4 regions of the Thermanaeromonas sp. C210 genome follow, and region 2 is predicted to be linked to each of the others. Evidence: riboswitches for the same ligand, from Rfam matches in the RefSeq annotation. Region 2 holds a riboswitch; each other region holds the start of a gene.
The links. A riboswitch is a leader RNA that binds a small molecule or an ion and turns the genes downstream of it on or off. The one in region 2 is predicted to bind cyclic di-GMP.
Positions count from the first base shown of each region.

Region 1: another riboswitch for cyclic di-GMP. It lies ahead of flgB (flagellar basal body rod protein FlgB); the one in region 2 lies ahead of TAMC210_RS06445 (helix-turn-helix domain-containing protein).
Region 3: another riboswitch for cyclic di-GMP. It lies ahead of TAMC210_RS09605 (methyl-accepting chemotaxis protein); the one in region 2 lies ahead of TAMC210_RS06445 (helix-turn-helix domain-containing protein).
Region 4: another riboswitch for cyclic di-GMP. It lies ahead of TAMC210_RS12615 (methyl-accepting chemotaxis protein); the one in region 2 lies ahead of TAMC210_RS06445 (helix-turn-helix domain-containing protein).

Region 1 is NZ_BLWF01000004.1:414,567-418,947, forward strand. Features, by position in the region: gene fliG (flagellar motor switch protein FliG) at 1-255, opposite strand, end outside; gene fliF (flagellar basal-body MS-ring/collar protein FliF) at 265-1,827, opposite strand; gene fliE (flagellar hook-basal body complex protein FliE) at 1,839-2,153, opposite strand; gene flgC (flagellar basal body rod protein FlgC) at 2,193-2,621, opposite strand; gene flgB (flagellar basal body rod protein FlgB) at 2,624-3,016, opposite strand; cyclic di-GMP riboswitch class I at 3,204-3,307, opposite strand; gene TAMC210_RS12425 (bis-aminopropyl spermidine synthase family protein) at 3,410-4,381, opposite strand, start outside.
Region 2 is NZ_BLWF01000002.1:474,647-479,027, forward strand. Features, by position in the region: gene TAMC210_RS06430 (ABC transporter permease) at 1-152, opposite strand, end outside; gene modA (molybdate ABC transporter substrate-binding protein) at 171-1,055, opposite strand; molybdenum cofactor riboswitch at 1,124-1,281, opposite strand; gene TAMC210_RS06440 (hypothetical protein) at 1,428-1,712, opposite strand; cyclic di-GMP riboswitch class I at 2,010-2,099, shown strand; gene TAMC210_RS06445 (helix-turn-helix domain-containing protein) at 2,168-2,431, shown strand; gene TAMC210_RS06450 (sigma-70 family RNA polymerase sigma factor) at 2,570-2,965, shown strand; gene TAMC210_RS06455 (DMT family transporter) at 3,258-3,689, opposite strand; gene TAMC210_RS06460 (L,D-transpeptidase family protein) at 3,816-4,381, shown strand, end outside.
Region 3 is NZ_BLWF01000003.1:439,497-443,877, reverse strand. Features, by position in the region: gene TAMC210_RS09605 (methyl-accepting chemotaxis protein) at 1-2,037, opposite strand, end outside; cyclic di-GMP riboswitch class I at 2,222-2,307, opposite strand; gene TAMC210_RS09600 (transposase) at 2,699-4,027, shown strand; tRNA gene TAMC210_RS09595 (tRNA-Leu) at 4,275-4,362, shown strand.
Region 4 is NZ_BLWF01000004.1:459,006-463,386, forward strand. Features, by position in the region: gene TAMC210_RS12615 (methyl-accepting chemotaxis protein) at 1-1,306, opposite strand, end outside; cyclic di-GMP riboswitch class I at 1,403-1,494, opposite strand; gene TAMC210_RS12620 (M1 family metallopeptidase) at 1,536-3,128, opposite strand; gene TAMC210_RS12625 (S1C family serine protease) at 3,415-4,381, opposite strand, start outside.

The sequences.
Region 1 (4,381 bases), on a different contig from region 2:
CTCCAGCACCTCCCGGGCATACTTTATGCCGCCCTGGATAATGTACTGCCTGGCCTCATGGAGCTCCCAGAATTCATCCACGACATGCTGTTTGGTCTCCGGGTCTACCGTGGTGGTGTTGGCGATCTGGTAGGTAACCCGTTCCATGTCCTCCTGGGGCAACTGTTTTATGACCAGGGAGGACAATTCGGGACCCAGAGTTATGAGAAAAATGGCGGCCTTCTCCAGGCCGGTTAGTTGCCTCTGCCGCGCCACTTTTACAGTTTACTCCTCCCTCAACCATGCTCTAAGGAGCTGGGCCACATCTTCCGGATGCTGCCGTACCAGCTCCCGCAGCTTCTCCTGGCGGGCCCGGCGTTCTATCTCCTCCCGTCGCTCTTCTTCACTGACGGCGACCTGTTCTTCCGTCACCCGGGCACCCGGGAGGGGCAACTCCACCCCCGCCAGGGGCTCCGCGACGGGTGCCGCCCGGCGTCGCCGCCATACGATGAGGAGTACTATGAGGAAAATCAGTAGGGTCAACCCGGCTGCCGCCAGGCCGGCATATAAGAGGATCTGGTGCCGGCGGCGCTCCGCCTCCTCGGCAGCCGCCATTTCAGCCGCAGCCCTCTCCTGCCAGGTGTTGTCGAAGGCCAGGCTCAAGACCGCTATCTGGTCGCCCCGTTCAGGCTGGTAGCCCACCGCCGCCTCCACGATCTGGCGGATCTGCTCTTCCCTGGCAGGGTCCACCGGCCCGTTGACGGCTACGGAGGTGGAAAGCCTCCTTATCTGGCCCGGAGCGTATACGATGCGCGTCTGGGTTTCGTCCAGCTCGTAGTTACGCGTGATGTCGGATTTCTCGTAAGTGCTGTTTTCCGGCATTACCACCGCGTAACCCGGCGGCTCCCTGTTGGGATCGCCCGCCGGCCCGCCGGCCGCACCGCCGGTGCCCTGCTCGGTTATAACTTGCTCACTGCGGAGGGCTCCCTCGTCACCCCACTCCTTACGGAAGACTTCCTGCTGGTTAAAATCAAGCTCCGCATTCACCATCACTACGGCCTGCCCGGGACCCAAAATCCTGGTGAGCATGTTTTGAATCCGCTGCTCGAGGTCCTTTTCCAGGGCCTGCTTGAGCTCCTGTTGCTTTTGCTGCTGGGCGGTGATGGGGCCGCTTTCACCCTCGGCCAAACCCGCGCTCAAAACATTGCCCTGGGTATCAATGATATGCACATTTTCCGGTTTAAGACCTTCTACGCTGGCCGCCACCAGCTGCATTATGCCCTGGACCTGCTCGGGCCGGAGACGGGCCAGGGGTTTTAGCTTCAAGACGATGGAGGCCGAGGGCGGGGCCTGCTCCTCCAGGAATACGCTCGGCTGGGGCAGCACCAGGTGAACCCGGGCGTCCTCCACTTCTTCCAGGGAAGTAATGGTGCGCTGCAGCTCCCCCTGCAGGGCCCGCTGGTAGTTAATGTGCCGTTCAAAATCGGTCATACCCAGTTTATTCTGGTCGAAGAGCTCGAAGCCCAGGGTCTGCCCGCCCAGTACACCGGCGCTGGCCAGGTCCAGGCGCGTCTCGTAGACTCTGTCCTGGGGCACCAGGATGGTGGTCCCCTCATCGGCCAGTTGAAAGGGGATGTTCATCTCCTTCAGCTTGGCCACCACCGCGGCCGCATCTTGCTGGTCGAGGCCGGTAAACAAGGGTGCATACTTAGGCCTTATTAACCACGTGATAAATAAAGTGCCGGCCACCAGGCTTGCTACGACCACCACCAGCAGGGCCGACCGCCTGGAGGGTGTAAGGTTGCTCCAATAACCGGTCACTTTTTGCGGTAGGTCCTGGAACTTCATCCCCCAACTCCTTACAACTGCATCCGGAAGATTTCCTGGTAAGCTTCCAGCACTTTATTGCGCACCTGCACCGCCAGCTGGAGGGATAAACTAGCTTCTTCCAGGGCGAGGGTCACCTGGTGGAGGTCCTGCACCTGCCCGGCCAAGTACTGGAAGGTAAGCCTATCGGCCTGTTTCTGGCTTTCTTCCAGCTCCCTTAATTTGGCGGCCAGTATCTCGCCGAAGGACGCCGCCAACTGCGCTGCGCCGGACCTGGCAGGGCCTTCCTCGCCGGGAACGAGCTTTCCCGCCATGGGCATGAGCATGGAGACTTGACTGGATAACACGGGTGCATCCCCTCTCCTCGGTAAAGCCTTCTATCCCAATTATACGCGGCCGATCTCCAAGGCCTTCAGGGAAATACTTTTGGCGGCGTTGAGAACCGTGGCATTAGCTTCATAGGCCCGCGCAGCGGTAATCAGATCTACCATCTCGTTTACCACGTTGATGTTGGGGAAGGCCACATAGCCCCGGGCGTCCGCATCCGGATGGGAAGGGTCGTATACCAGCCTTGGGGGCGTGCTGTCTTCCACAATGGCCGCCACCCTTACGCCGCCACCCGGCCATTGGGTCCTTTGCGGGGCCATAGCCGCCTGCAGGCGCTCGGCAAAAACGGCAACCCGCCGGCGGTAGGGACCCCCCCCGGCCGTGCGGGTGGTGTTGATGTTGGCCAGGTTACCGGCTATCAAATCAATGCGCAAACGCTCTGCCGTCAGTCCCGAAGAGCTAATGGCCAGGGCGGGAAGAAGTTCCACCCCTATCGCCTCCCTTCGCTAATAACATGCCGCAGCATCCCCAGGCGGCCGTTTAGCTGGTGTACCAGGAGGTTGTAGTTGAGGGTGTTCATGACCAGCTCCACCATTTCCCGATCCACGTCCACATTGTTGCCGTCTTCCCTCATGGAAGTGGTCCGCTCCTGTTCGACCCGCGGCTCCAGGGAAAGAGCGTCCTGCGGAAGGTGCCGGGGATGGGTGCGGTAGAGGGGCAACCCACCTCCGCCGTTTAAAGCACGCCGTAGTTCGTCCTCAAAGGTCACGTAATAACGCTTGAACCCCGGCGTGTTGACATTGGCGATGTTGTGGGCAATAGTTCGCTGCCGCAGGGCGGCAGCGTCCAGGGCTTTGCCCAGTACCTGCAGGGTAGGCGTCATGAACACCTAAAATCCCCTCTTTTTCTTTTTTTTTCGTCTTTCTCCGCCTAATTTAGTTTAATAAGAAATTGGTAAAATGTGTATCCGACCACCGTCCTAATTTTCTCTGGGACTACGGTCCCCAAGAAGGGCGCCTTAGTAAAAAGGCCTGCTCCTCCCAAGGGCAGGCCTTTTCTCCCACTCCAGGAACGGCAGCCTGGCGATCTTAGCCCCTTGCTTCTTTAAGGAGCCGGGGCCGTAGACCCATGGCTTTGCGCGCTTCCCCTTTCGGAGAGCTTGCCCTTGACATAAACTTCCTGGAGTAAAAAACTCTTACTGTTTGACTGGATAGATTCAACATCTATTGGCAAAATCCTGCACCGTTCGCCAAATTTTAGGTAAAAAATTTTGGCCTCAACCGTATATGAGGGCCTCTTTATCCACGTACAGCTCGCACTCAGCAGCCTCGTTTCTTAGGCCCTCTACTTGTCCCAGGGTCTGGATGCGGTACATGGCCGAACGATACCAATTGATGCGCGGGGGGAACTTTAGGAAGGGAAAGGTCTTCTTAAGGCTGGGAAGAAGGTAATCCCAGTTCACGTAGTGGTTGAAATCCTCGATAATGTCGGTGATGGTGACTTTAAATTTGCCCACCAGAAGCTGCTGGAGTTCATTCCATTTCCTGAGGGAAGACTCCGCATGGGTAAGGCCGAAATAGCCGGCACACCCTTCTCCCCTCAAGCTGAGAAGCCCCCGACCTAAACAGACCTCGAGTGCCTCCAGGGTTTCCGGGGGATCGGTAGTAAAGGTATGGAAGGAGCCTACGTACTCCTCGGGCAGCTTTTGGCGAAAGTCGTACCTCCGGGCCTTTACCGGGAGCCGGTTTTCCTCCGCCACCTCGTTAATGAAGTCGATAAGCCGGTCGTCGATTTCCAGGACGACCACTTCCTCGGGCATCCCCGAGAGCCCGGCGGCCAAGCTTACGAGATCGTCATCGCCCAACACCAGCAGCCGTTTCCCCGCCAGGTCCCCCCGGTCCGCCATAAGGGCTATTCTGCTCACCGTGGTTTCCGCCGTCACAAAGCCCTGATCGTATTCTTTGATGGGCTCCGGACGCCGCCCCGCAATTTCTACGAAGCGCCGGTATAATCCCTCCAGGTCCTGCCACGACACCCCCCGGCCCAGGCAGCCAGGGCAGACAAAATCTTTCTCCGGTTCTATTCCCTCCCTGACCGCCATATCCTTTCCTGCGGCAGTAAAGGTAAGGGAGCCATCACCCTCCATTTTTACCCAGCCCCGCCGGTGGAACAGATCAACGGACGCGGCCACCACGTTAAAGGGCAGGCGCGACCTCTGCACTACCTCCCAAAAGTGGGACGTCACCAG
Region 2 (4,381 bases):
AGGGCGAACTGTATCTCCTTGTCCTGCAAGCTCTCCAGTAGAATATCAGGCCTAACATACGGTATCTGGGCCAAAAACAAGAGTAAGAAGTAGGCCAGGACGATTCCCAAAAGGCCTGTAGTGGCCAGGTTGAAAGCATCCTTTTTCTTCATCACGGTTCCCTTGCCCCTTTACCAGGGGTTTTGGAGGCGGTACTCCCCGCCCACGGGGGCCTGGGGAGCCAGCCGGCGGGCTTCCTCCTCGGTGGTCAGGTAGCCCCATTTTTTAAAGACAGCCTTGCCTTCTTCAGAAGTAAGATAATCGATGAACTGCTGGGCCAAATCCCTCTGGGTGGAATAGCTGGAAACGGCCACCGGGATGTAGCCGATCCTGGACACCTTCTCCGGGGGCAGGTAGATGGTTTCGATTTTATCCGGATTCCAGGAAGCAAATACTTCCCAGCCCAGCACGGCGTCCACCTGTCCCAGGGCCACCAGGTTGGCCACCTTTTCGCAGCTTTCCACATAAGTAACGATGTTTTCCTTCACTTCGGAATCCAAGCCGGCCTTTTCCAAAATCTCCGCTCCGTAAAGGCCCACACAGACCGTGTCCGGCCGGGCCATACCTACCTTTACGCCGGGTTTGGCCAGATCTTCTAGGCCCTGAATGCCTTGGGGATTGCCTTTAGGAACGTTGATAGCGGGGACCAGGTAGACCACGATCCTCTCGGTTTCCGGCAGCACTACCCCTTCCTTTTTGGCCAGCTCCATGAAATCCGAGGAACCCGGCAGGTAAATATCCCCCTGCTTGCTCAATTTCATCTGGCTCAGGACCGCGCCCGACCCGCCGAAGGTGAGAGTCACCCTGGTGCCCGTCCTGGCTTCGAACCTGGCCGCGATCTCTTCCAGGGGAGGCTTGCTGGCCGACCCGGCAAACACCCTGATCTCCCGGGCGGTAGCCACCCCTTCCCCTCCCCTTTCCGGGCGGCCGGCGCAGCCGCCCAGCAGGGCGCTCGCCATTGCCATGGCCATTACCACCGCCGCCAGCATCCATAAGAAGTGCCGCCTGCCGCTCAAGGTTATCCTCCCCCTCAATCTTCCTAAAAGATAACCCCGGCTCGCAAAGGATGCCGGGGTCTGTTCCGCGTGGTCCAAACCTTTCTCCTTTCCGAGCAAGGGGAGGCATGCCCGTTTCCCGGCATACCCCGTGGGCTATATTTTAGCCCAGGCCGGCTGGCCATAGATCTGACCCTTGCTTAAGGGCTCGTCCTTAGGCTCAACCGGCTCGGAGAAAGATATCAAATTTTGTCGGCTACTTCCACGTTCTTATCATACCCTATCGTATCCAGCCCGTCAAGGATGCCCGGTGGTGCGCCCCTAAACTCGTATTTGCAGGTCGCATACCCGGGTACCCGCGTTTTTGCCGGCTCTTGACACGGGACACGGGCTTCATGTCCGGGTGCCTATTTTCGAACCGAACATCTGTCGGCTTCCGGTGGCGGAAACGGCGACTAACAGGCCGTTTAACAAATATAGCGGGATATCTCTGAACGAGAAATTACCTGTAGCCAGGTTCGTTATTATAATAAGTGTTAAGGCGACGGTTAGAATTAGGCCGCGCATCGACCATCCCTTTAACCTTCCAATATTCTTGAGAAACTCCACCACCAATAAAGTAGCCATAGCGGCTCCGGATAAGGTAGCGAGATCGGCGTAGGTAAATAAGCCCTCCATGGCTTTCCCCCCTTCCATGTAAACTGAGCCGGCCTCGGGCTCTCGAGTGAAATTCCTAAGGCTCGGTACCTTCTACTCCCTAAAGAGGGAAGAACTGCCCCTTTTAATAACCCAGTCGTCCGGAGGCCCTTCCTTCCAAACCCGAAACCGGGACGCCAGCCTGTCCCCAATTGATCGACGCACCAGTATGCTTATTATTCCAGATCAGTAACCAATTGCCATATCCTGACTTCTAGTATATAATGGATGCGTAACTACAGAAGAAGGATATATTTGCTCCCCACAACCTAATAGTTCGAGTGCCAAAGGCAAACTTACCGAAAGGTGAGGACGCAAAGCCATAGGGTCTAAAGTACCAACTGGTACTATGACAGCCTGGCTGCCACTTGAAGCCCATTAAACCTGCCCTCATCTTTGGGGCAGACTTTTTTGTCTTCTGGGGAGGGCAAAACTTCATGTCGAGAAAGGTTAAACTACGGGAGTTAATTATGAAGGCCCAAGCTGGTGACCAAGAAGCCCTCGCCGAGCTGATTCAGCGCTTTAGCCCGGTAATTAAGAAATACAGCCGCCGCCTAGGTTATGATTATGAGGAAGCACGCTCTGACTTGGTAGCCTGGATAGTAGACGCCGTTCGCCGATACAAGCCCAAAACCCCGTGGGGAAGGAGCGAACTAGAGCAATACTTTTCAGAAAAGAATAATCGCGGAAAATCATCTTGACAGTTGGGTATGGGGGGTATTAACAGCCTCTTCTCCTTCTCTTTAATTATTGTAACGAGATATGTAGGTTAAAAGGAGGCGCAGAACTATGTCCCCCTAAGCCTGAATCCGGCCAAACTCGACTTTGAAGATGCTCAAGTGGCAGCCTGGCTCTTAACCGGTCTATGCCACGAGGCCACCAGGCTGGCAAGAAAGCAGAAATACTTAAGAAAGCACGAGCTGCTAATCCTTAATAAACCTGTGAATCAAGAATCCGAAGAAGAGGAAAGGGAAATGGTTGACGCCCTTGCTTCTCCTGCCGACACCCTGGCCGAAGTAGAGGACACTCTGTTCCTCGAAGAAGCCCTTTCGGTGCTTACACCCCAACAGCAGAGAGTTATTATCGCTACCGTCTTAAACGGAGCCACGGAATATGAAGTGGCCAAAAAACTAGGGATTTCCCAACCGGCAGTGCACCGGATTAAAGTACGCGCCTTGAACAGGCTTAGGAAGCATTTGGTCCCCGACGGACCCGACCAGCCAGTAGGCACTTGAGACACGCAGCTCTTCGAGAGCCAAAGGTTACAGGGTCGTAGCCCCCCAGATAAATGCAGGCACACCATAATGGCTCTGTATATTTCTCCATATCCTATGCAACTATTCTCATATTTTTGTCTCCTGGCTAATTCTTCACGCATTTTTATACATTTTGTTCTCCTGTAGCCCTCCAATCATGCGGCGCGCTACGGCGTTGGCCAAAGGCATTCCGGATAGGCTAAGCTAGCCGGAAGTTGTCGCTCAAGGCGCCATACGGCCACGGCCGTTGTAAACCAGCTCTCTGCTCGGCCTAATTCAACATCAGGCGCGCTCCGGCCGCCAATAGAACCAGGCCCAGGGCCTTCCACCAGGTAAAGGGGATTTTGTTGAGGCCGAAGAGCCCCAGGTGGTCGATGATCAGGGCCATGGTTACCTGTCCCACAATGATGGCGGTGGTGGCCAGGGCCGCTCCGGCCCGGGATATGCTGGCCATTACGCCGTAGGTGATGAGCACCCCGATAAGACCCCCGAGGAGCAAATACCAGGGGGTCTGGGTAATTTTACCTAAACTGCCGGGGCTAAGGGGCCAAAGAAGTAAAAGGGCAGTCGCTATGGTAGCCGTAAGGTGGACCACGAGGGTGGCCTGGAGGAGGCCGGTAATTTTGGCCAGGGCTGCATTTAGGGAACCTTGAACGGCCATGGCCACCCCGGCCACGAGGGCAATGATCAGGGCGAGGAACATGTTATTGCTCCTTTGCCACAAAGAATCGGCTTTGAGGCTATATAACCCTTTCTTAGTATACCCCGCCCGGCGTCAACCTTGCGCCATGGGCCACCAGGGCAGGCGGCCTTTTACGGGAAGGGCAAGTTGCGGACCATATACATGGAAAAGGGCTATCTGCGGGAAAAATATGAGTCAGGACCTTGGGGCCAAAGCCCCCAGCAGGCAGGAGTAAGTTACGAGTGGCATAATCCCATGGGAAGGAGAAGCAAGGTGCAGGTCTTACCCCTTTTCACCGCTCTTCTCTTAGCCCTTACCCTTTCTTACCCCGGGGCTGTACAGGCCCATTCCCCGTGCGGCTGTGAAGGCGAAAACCGCACCCTCATGTTGACCGACCCGCCCCTTAAGGGGCAGGATGTAGCCGAACTCCAGTATGTACTGTCCCGGATGGGCTTTTACTTTGGACCGCCCACCGGCGTCTACGACCGTATCACCCAGCGGGCGGTGATCAATCTCCAGCGGGCCCACGGCCTCCTCCCTTCCGGAGAGGTGGACACTGCAACTTACCAGGCCTTAAGTAACAGGGTCCAACCTGTAGCCCGGGAAGCCGGGGAAGGCCCCCCGCCGGGCAGCAAGATCCAGATCCTGGTGGACACCGACCAATTGTACCTTTATCTCCTGGTAGACGGCCGGGTATTCCGCCAGTATCCCGT
Region 3 (4,381 bases), on a different contig from region 2:
ACGCTCCACCTGCCCTTCCAGCCGCCTGGCCACCTCTAAGACCTGCTGGGCATTGGAGGCTATTTCCTGGGTAGAGGCCGAAAGCTCTTCTGCCGACGCAGATATCTCTTCAGCAGACGCCGATGTTTCTTCAGCCACGGCGCTTATGCTCTGGACCCGCTCCAGCGCCACATCCTTGGCCTGTACTGTAGCCTCCACTTCCCTATAGGTTGCTTCTACCAAAGGCCCTATGGCCGTTACCGCCGCCAGTATATCGTCAAAGGCCTTGATGGTGTTCTCTACGTTATTCAGCTGGCTGGCCACCTCGGAGGTTACCTTTTCGGAGGTGGAGACCACTTCGCCGGTGCGTAAAGTTATGCTGCCCAGGAGCTCCCTTATCTTGTCCGAAGAGGCCCGGGATTGCTCGGCCAGCTTGCGCACTTCCTCGGCCACCACGGCAAAGCCCCGGCCAGCTTCTCCTGCCCTGGCCGCCTCAATGGCCGCGTTCAAGGCCAGTAGATTGGTCTGTTCGGCTATTCCGTTGATTACTTCTAAAATCTCCTCCACCTGGCCGACGGAGTCCCGGAGAACCTCCAGCTTTTCGACGACCACCTTGAAGGCTTCCCGCACTCCCTCGATGGAACCTACGAGGTTATCCAGCTCCTTTTTGCCGGCGCCGGCCCGCGCCGAGGTGTCCTCGCTGTTGGCCTTAACCCGCCCGAGCGCCGTCCTAACCCTTTCCAGGTTGGTAGTTATGTTCTCCATAAGGCCCAATATCTCCTGGAGATGCCCGGCCTGTTCCCCGGCTCCGGCGGCCACCTGCTGAATGGCCTTGGCAACTTCGTCCGAGGATGACGCCATCTCTTCTGAGGCAGCGCTTAAGGAGGCAGAATTGCCGGACAGGGTCTGGGCCTCCGTTTTGAGGTCCCTAATCAAATTGACCAAATTACTCTGCATGCCGGCGAGGGCATTGGCAATCTGCCCGACCTCATCTTTTCTCTTCAAGTGTCGACTTGCCTTGTCTTTTTCACCAAATCTAAAGTCGTATTCCGCAAACTTCGTGACCACTTGCGCCAAATCCGCGATAGGAGTGGAAATGCTTCTGGCCATCACATAGGTCAGTACCACAGCAAGGACGGTAACCAAAAGGGATACGAGTAGTACCGACTGTCGCAGGCTGGCCGCCCGCTCCAGCACCTCATCCCTGGGCGCAGTGACTGCTATGGACCAGCCGGCGGTCTTGAGGGGTGCGTAGGCGATGATCATCTCCTGACCCTGTAGGGTATAAGTGGACACTCCTTCTTCGCCTTGCACCATCTTGGCTACCACATCCGCCAGAGAGGCCAGGGAGGCATCAGACTGGGCTTCTTCTAGGATATTCTCCTGGTCCAGGGCCTTCTGGGTATCCTTGTGGGCTATGATCTTCCCCGTGCTGTCTACGGCAAAGGCGTACCCCGTACGGCCGTAGGTGACGCTTCCCACCAGTTCGCTAAATTTGGCCCCATCTACTATACCGGCCACAGCGCCCACTATTTCGCCTGTAGCATAATGGCGGATGGGAGCGGCATAGCCGAAAATCACCGTCTGATCAACCTTGCTCACCATGCTGGTGGAAACATTGGTGTTACCCTCCATGGCCCGGCGGAAGTACTCCCTGTCGGCGAGGTTAGCTGTGCTGCCGTTCTGGTAAACTGCGTTACCATCCCTGTCCAAGACGGCCAAACGCTTAAAGCCAAGGGAACCCGCCTTCTCTAATTCCTCATTCAGCAACTGAACCTTCTCTGCAAGGGTAGCTTCCCGATCGCCCGACCTGCCGCGGATTACATTCTTATTGGCCAGACTTTCCACTACATACAACCGAGCCTGGATGCGGCTATCCTGGGTTTCGGCAACCTGGCGCGCCACCTTCAGCATGGCCTCCCTTGCCTCCGCCTCCAGGGCGGCGGCTGCCCGGGTCTCACTTACCCACGACAATACCAGACACCCAATGGCGACGATTAACCCGAACACTAGAGTCATCTTGAGTAATAAACTTCCCCTGACACTGAGATTGCTCATCCTTTAGCCCTGCAACCCTTCACACCGGATTCCGGCCTTCGGGGCAGGCCTCCCCTCCTTTCATGTGCTCAAGAGTATCTGTACTAAAACAAAACATCACCCCACCCGGCCAAACAAAAGGCCCCCCTCCTGGGGCGGCCCTAGAGCTGTACCATACGATATATTGCAACTAACCCTGTCGTCTCCCGGCAGCCCGGCTGCCCTAGCCCATAAGGCCTTAGGCCCGCAGCTTTGCGCCCCCGCCTTTCGACGGCTTTGCCCTTAGCGGGATCCTGTTTCCCCTATTCACCTTGACGAGCGGCGTACGCCTTCCCCTCGGGGCCGCCATACGGCTCCTGCCCCCTTTGTGCCATAATTCGACATCTGCTGCCAGAATCCTCCTCTAGGGTGGAAAAATCATACAGAGTAAAGGCAATTATTATACCCACGTTTTGCCCCCCCCGCCAGGACTGAGCCATTTGCGCTGACGCGGAAATAAGAAAGGTGAAGGTATGAAGGGATTGGGGAAAAAATTTTACCCCGGGAAAGGCATGAATTTGGTTGGGGTTGAGGGGGATTGGGTTTAAGGAATTAAAAAATTGACCCCAAAAAAGAGGATGACCCTCCTTCAGAGCGAATCTGTTAAGTAAGACCAAACCAACCAAACAAAGGAGGGTCATCCATGGCTATTATACCACAACAGAGGCTTTTTGGGTGGAGGGAAATCGAAAATTTAGGGGAGCTCGAACGACTTAGGCTAGTACTTGAATACATGCCGGACGAAGAATTGATGGTGGAACTGGAGAAGGAACGGGCGAATGGGCGGGATGACTATCCCATAAGGGCCGTATGGAACTCTGTACTGGCAGGGATAGTATACCAACATCCTTCGATAGAAAGTTTAAGGCGGGAACTTTGGCGTAATGCCCAATTACGAGAGCTATGCGGATTTGACCTAACGAAGGGAGAAAAAGCCGTACCGCCGTCATGGGTATACAGCCGGTTTTTGGGGAAACTGCTTAAGAAAGAAGAGAAGGTCGAAGAAATATTTTACCGGCTGGTAGAGGAGCTAAGGGAGGAACTACCGGGTTTTGGAGAAGTAGCGGCCATAGACGGCAAAGCCTTGGCGAGCTTAAGTCGTGGGAGGAAGAAGGAAAAAGTGGGGGAGCTTAGACCTGACGGTCGGCGGGAACAAGATGCAGACTGGGGGTGTAAGGTTTACCGGGGTAAGAGGGAAGACGGCAGCCAGTGGGAAAAAGTAGTGAAATGGTTTGGATTTCGGCTGCACCTAATAGTAGATGCCCTATACGAACTGCCTCTAGGGTTTAAAGTTACCAAGGCGTCGGCGAGCGAAGTAAAAGAGGCGCCCAAGCTTCTGGAGAGGGTAAAAGAGAAGGCACCGGGGACCTTTGAAAGGATTAAATATCTTACAGCAGACAAGGCCTACGACTCCACAGAACTAATCATCGAGCTATGGGAAGAGTATCAAATAAAGCCGGTCATAGACATAAGGAACCAATGGAAAGACGGGGAAGAAACTAAACTAATAGCGGGGCAGGAGAGCGTAGTATACGACTATAAGGGGAAAGTATACTGTTACTGTCCGGAGACGGGGATAAAGAGGGAGATGGCCTATGGAGGATTTGAGAAGGACCGGGAAACATTAAAATACCGCTGTCCGGCCAGGCATTATGGGTTAAGATGCAAGGGAATAGATAAATGTCCGGTTAAGAGCAGTATTCGGATACCCCTTAAGGAAGACCGGAGGGTGTTCACGCCGCTAGCACGTTCCAGCTACCGCTGGGAGGAACTTTACAAGAAGCGTACAGCGGTGGAGCGAGTAAACAGCCGATTAGACCAGAGTTTTGGTTTTGAGCAACACTTTATTCGAGGATTAAAGAAGATGAGTTTAACATGCGCTCTAGCGTTAGCGGTGATGCTGGCCATGGCGCTAGGGAGGATACGAGAAAAGAAAGGAGAAAACCTACGCAGTTTAGTAAAGGCAGCCTAAATTAAGTGGTAGATACTACCATAAAGGGTGGTAGAAGAAGTAATATACCCTTTTTGGGGTTATTTTACCAACGCTTGCCATCTCCTTAAGGCTTTTTATATTCCTGAGGCGCCTACCCTATTAATTATAGGGTTGCTTCTGTAAGATTATGTCAAGGCCTTCTAAAAAATCGGCCACAACGCAGATGCCTCGGACTTTATCCCCCTTGACAGATACGGGAATAGGATGATAGAATAAACTTGCGCATGCGGCAGTGGCGGAACTGGCAGACGCGCTAGATTCAGGGTCTAGTGGTCACTGCGACCGTGGGGGTTCAAATCCCTTCTGCCGCACCAAAGAAGAAAGGCCCGAAAG
Region 4 (4,381 bases), on a different contig from region 2:
CGGCCCTCGCTGCCTCAATGGCCGCATTGAGGGCCAGGAGGTTGGTCTGCTCGGCTATGCCGGAGATGACGCCTACAATCTGGCCTATCTCGGAAGAGCGCCGCCCCAACTCCTCCACGGTACGGGACAGGCCTTCCATCCGCCGGGCAATGGCTTCCATCTGGCGGTTGGCCTCTTCTACCGTGCGGGCCCCCTCCCCGGTCTTCTCCACCACCAGCCCGGAAAAGGTGGCCATTTCCTCAGCCTGGTTGTGGACGCTTTCCACCCTGCTAGCCTGGCCCTCGATGGCCGTGGCCGTCTCGCTCACCTGCTGTGCCTGGTGCTCGGCACCCCGCGCCATTTCCTGGGCGGTAACCGCCACCTGCCGGGCCGCTTCCCCCAGCTCCTGGGACATCTGGGCCAGGTCCTGGCTGGAGCGGGCCACTTCGGTGGACATAGCCCTGGCCTGGCCGATGAGCTCTCGCAGTTTGGCCACCATGGCGTTAAAGGCCCGTGCCAGCTGCCCCAGCTCGTCGTCGGATTTAACGGCTAAGGCGGCCACGGTAAGATCCCCGTCCGCTACCCGGTCGGCGTAGGCTGCAATTTGAGCTATAGGACGGCCGATAAGGCGGGTGAAAAGGAACGCCACCGCCATACCCATGAGGAAGGCCAGTATGAGGCCCGTCAGGAGGGTGGACCTAGTATAGATAATGGCGGTATGTAACTGATTCTGGGCCTCATCCCGCCGGACGGCCATTTCCTGCTTTAAATGGCTCCCGACGTTGTTGACATTGTCCACCGCAGCCCCCATCTGAAAACTCAAGATAGGGAGAGCCTGCATCCGATCTTCGCGGCTGGTTTTGAGGATGGTTCCTTCAAAACTATCTCTAAAACTCTTGGCGGCCATGGCCATGGCGCCCAAAAACCCTCGGGCCTGGTCGTCCAGTTCCATCTGGTCCAGCTGGCCCTTGGCCTCGTCAAACCGCTCCATGGAGTCCTGGAAACTCAAAACATGGGTCTGGGAACCGTTGATAATGTAGTCGGTAGTCCGCCGGTAACTATCCCATATGGCATTGGACATTTCGGTAAATAACTCATGTTGCTCCTGAAGCTTGACGACTTCCTCGGCCACCTGGGAAATGCGCTGGAGATTGAAGTTAACAATGATAACGACGGCCACGAAGACGGCAATGACCAGAAGGAAGCCGCCCATTAATTTGGTACGCAGCTTTAGCCGGGCCAGGAAAAAACTTCTTTTTGCCTCCTTGCCCTTCACCTCCCCCTTGTCCTGCCCCGCTCGGCGACGACGCAACGACAACCTTGCCACTTCCCTTTTACCTCCTTAAACCTTATGAACTACTTCATTTAATTTAATTTATAATAAAAAGGGGCTACGAAACACTGCGGGTAGCCCCGGTCCACCCACGGCAGCTGGCTGTCATAGCCGCCACAAAGACGGCCTTAGACCCTGTAGCTTTGCGCCCCGGCCTTTCGGCCGGTTTGCCTTTTTCGGGGAAATTCTGTCAATTTCGCCTTAATTATACTTGAATCGGGCCTCAATAGGCAAGATGTTTCTGGGGATCCCGGTAAAACTCGAGTATCCGCTGTAACGCCTCCACCCCTACTCTTTCGAAGCGATAATACTCCTGGACGTACCGCAGGGCATCACCCAGGGCTTGCCGGCCCATGCTTTCCTCCCAGCGCAGCCAGTAAAGAACCCCCTGGCGGTAGACAATGCGGCGGTAATCTTCTTCCGATGCATAGGCGGTCAAAGGTAAGTCCGCGAGCTCAAGTTCCCTCCCCGCCACGGAAGCGATCTCCTCCTTGCACATCCGGTAGTAGTCGGGGTCCGCGAAGCTGTAGTAGAGCAAGGTGCTGTATTCCGCCAGCCCTTCGTCGATCCAGGCCGCCCGGATACTGTCGTTCCCCACCAGGTTATACCACCACTGATGGGCCACCTCATGGACGACCACCGGCGGGCTGTACCCCTTTAAGGTGCTCAGGAAGATCAGACCGGGATACTCCATTCCCGAAAGCCCCTCCAGGGGAACCTCTACCAGGTGAAGATAGGAATAGGGATAGGTGCCCCAGTACTCTTGAAAATACTTTAAAGCCTGAACCGCCGTATCCAGTATCTCGGGGGACGGCCGACTGCGGGTGGCCACCACCAGCTCCACCGGCCCCACCCGGCGGCCAGCGAATTGCCACCCGGCGCCTGCGGCAAAGGCGAACTCCCGGATGGGATGTTCACTGCTGAAGGACCAGCCGGTCCAGCCACCACCTTCTGTGCGGCCCGTAACCCGGCCGCTGGCCACCACTACCAGGTGGGAAGGCACCCGGAGATCCACCTGGTAGTAGGCTGCGTCGGCAAAATAAGGTTCGCCAAAGCTCGCCCCTTCTGCCATCCCCTGCCAGGCTCCCTCCTGCCGCGGCGCTAAAAGGGGATACCAGCCGGAAACCATGGTAACCCCGTCAAAGACTCCCAGCCGGGCCGCTCTATCCGGTATATGGGTGGAGAAATCTATTTCTACTACCAAGGTTTGCCTAGAAAAGAGGGGCCGGTTCAAGGGCACCTCCAGCCTGGTGCCTTGAACCATAAAGGCGGCTTCTATTTGATTTATTTTAACGCGGTGAACGGTCAGGGAATTTGCCGCCTCGGCCATGCCATTGGCCGGGAGATTGAATTGGAGCTCGGTTAAGGGGTAAAAATAGGGGTTTTGGTAGGCCAGCAAGAGCTTGCCCTGCAGGAGCTCTCCGGCGAGGTCTAGCCTGGCCTGGATGTTATATACGGGGTGAAAGCGATAACGGAACCGGCCCGACCAGCCCCCGTCCGGAACGGGGAGCTTCACTTCCCGGGGATCAACACCTGAAAACGCCAGACCCCAGGCATCCAGGGCGGCATCTAAGGGGAGATACTGCCCGGCAGGAGACGCAGCGTACCCCCGTCCGGCGGGGGAAAGATAGCGGGCCGGGATAAGGATTTCTCCGCCCATTTTCACGGGGGGCGGGTCCAGCACCACCCGGTCGTAGCCGACCAGGTTCGGACCCACTTCCCGGGGGGAGGAATGGAGGACGCTTTGGAGTCCGCAGGACCAAAAGGCCAGAAAGAGCCCCGGCAACACCAGAAGAAGGAGCTTTTTCCTTTCCATGCAACTTCTCCCTTTGAGGCGAACTCCGGGTTAATTCGACAAAACTGGAGCCCTTTCCTGCTTTTTTCCTGTTCCGGGCGAGGAGGTTCCTTCCCAGTTTACGGGGGTACACCATAAATGGGGCCGGAAGGCCCTTATAGGCGGGTTCATGTTGGCTACGTGAAGGGCCGTGCCCGACGGCGGGGATAAACCGGGGCGGTCGGCCTAGGTGAGAGCTGATAAGGCGCGCTGGTGGGAACAGGAGGGGCCCCACAGGAAGGGCCCCCACTACTCCCCCACCGGTTGCTTACCAGGTCGACGGTTTTTCGGCCAGGGTCACCGTTACGTTTACCCGGCCGCCCCGGCGAAAGATCACCAGCTGGATGGTCTGCCCTATCTGTTTCTGCTGAATCAGTTTGACCAGCTCGGTGGCCGAATTGACGGCCTGACCGTCCACCTGGAGGATGACGTCGCCCGTACGGAGTCCGGCCTTGGCCGCCGGACCGCCGGAGACCACTTCCCTTATTAGAACTCCCTGGACGTTACTGATTCCCAGGTAAGCGGCTATGTCGGGCGTCATATCCTGTAAAAGGACTCCCAACCACGGCCGGCTGATCTTACCCTTGGTCATGAGGTCGTTCAAGACCGGCTGGACGGTGGTGCTCGGGATGGCAAAGCCCACGCCCTGGGCATCGATCTTGACGGCCGTATTGATGCCGATGACCTCACCCCGGAGGTTAAGTAGAGGCCCACCGCTGTTGCCGGGATTAATGGAGGCATCGGTTTGGAGAAGATTTTCATAGTGGCGGTCCTGGGTGTCTACAGGACGGCCCTTGGCGCTAAGCACGCCCACGGTGACGGTATGGTCCAGGCCGTAAGGGTTCCCGATGGCTATAACCCACTCCCCTACCCGGGCTTGGTCTGCATCTCCCAGTTTGAGATAGGGCAGGGGCTTGCCCACGTCCACCTTAAGTACGGCCAGGTCCAAATCCCGATCCGCACCCACTACCCTGGCCTTGAACCGCTGGTCAAAGCCGACAATGGTAACCTCTACTTCCTCGGCGCCCTCCACTACGTGCTCGTTGGTCAAAATATATCCGTCAGAAGAGATGAGAAAGCCCGAACCCAGACCCTGCTGCTGGCGCCCGTCGGGTATGCCGAAGAACTGCCGGAAAAAGGGATCGTTGAAGGGGGCCTGTAGCCCGCCGCTCGTAGTATCAATCCTCACCACTGCCGGGCTGGCCGCCTCTACAATATTGGCAATGGCGTCGGGT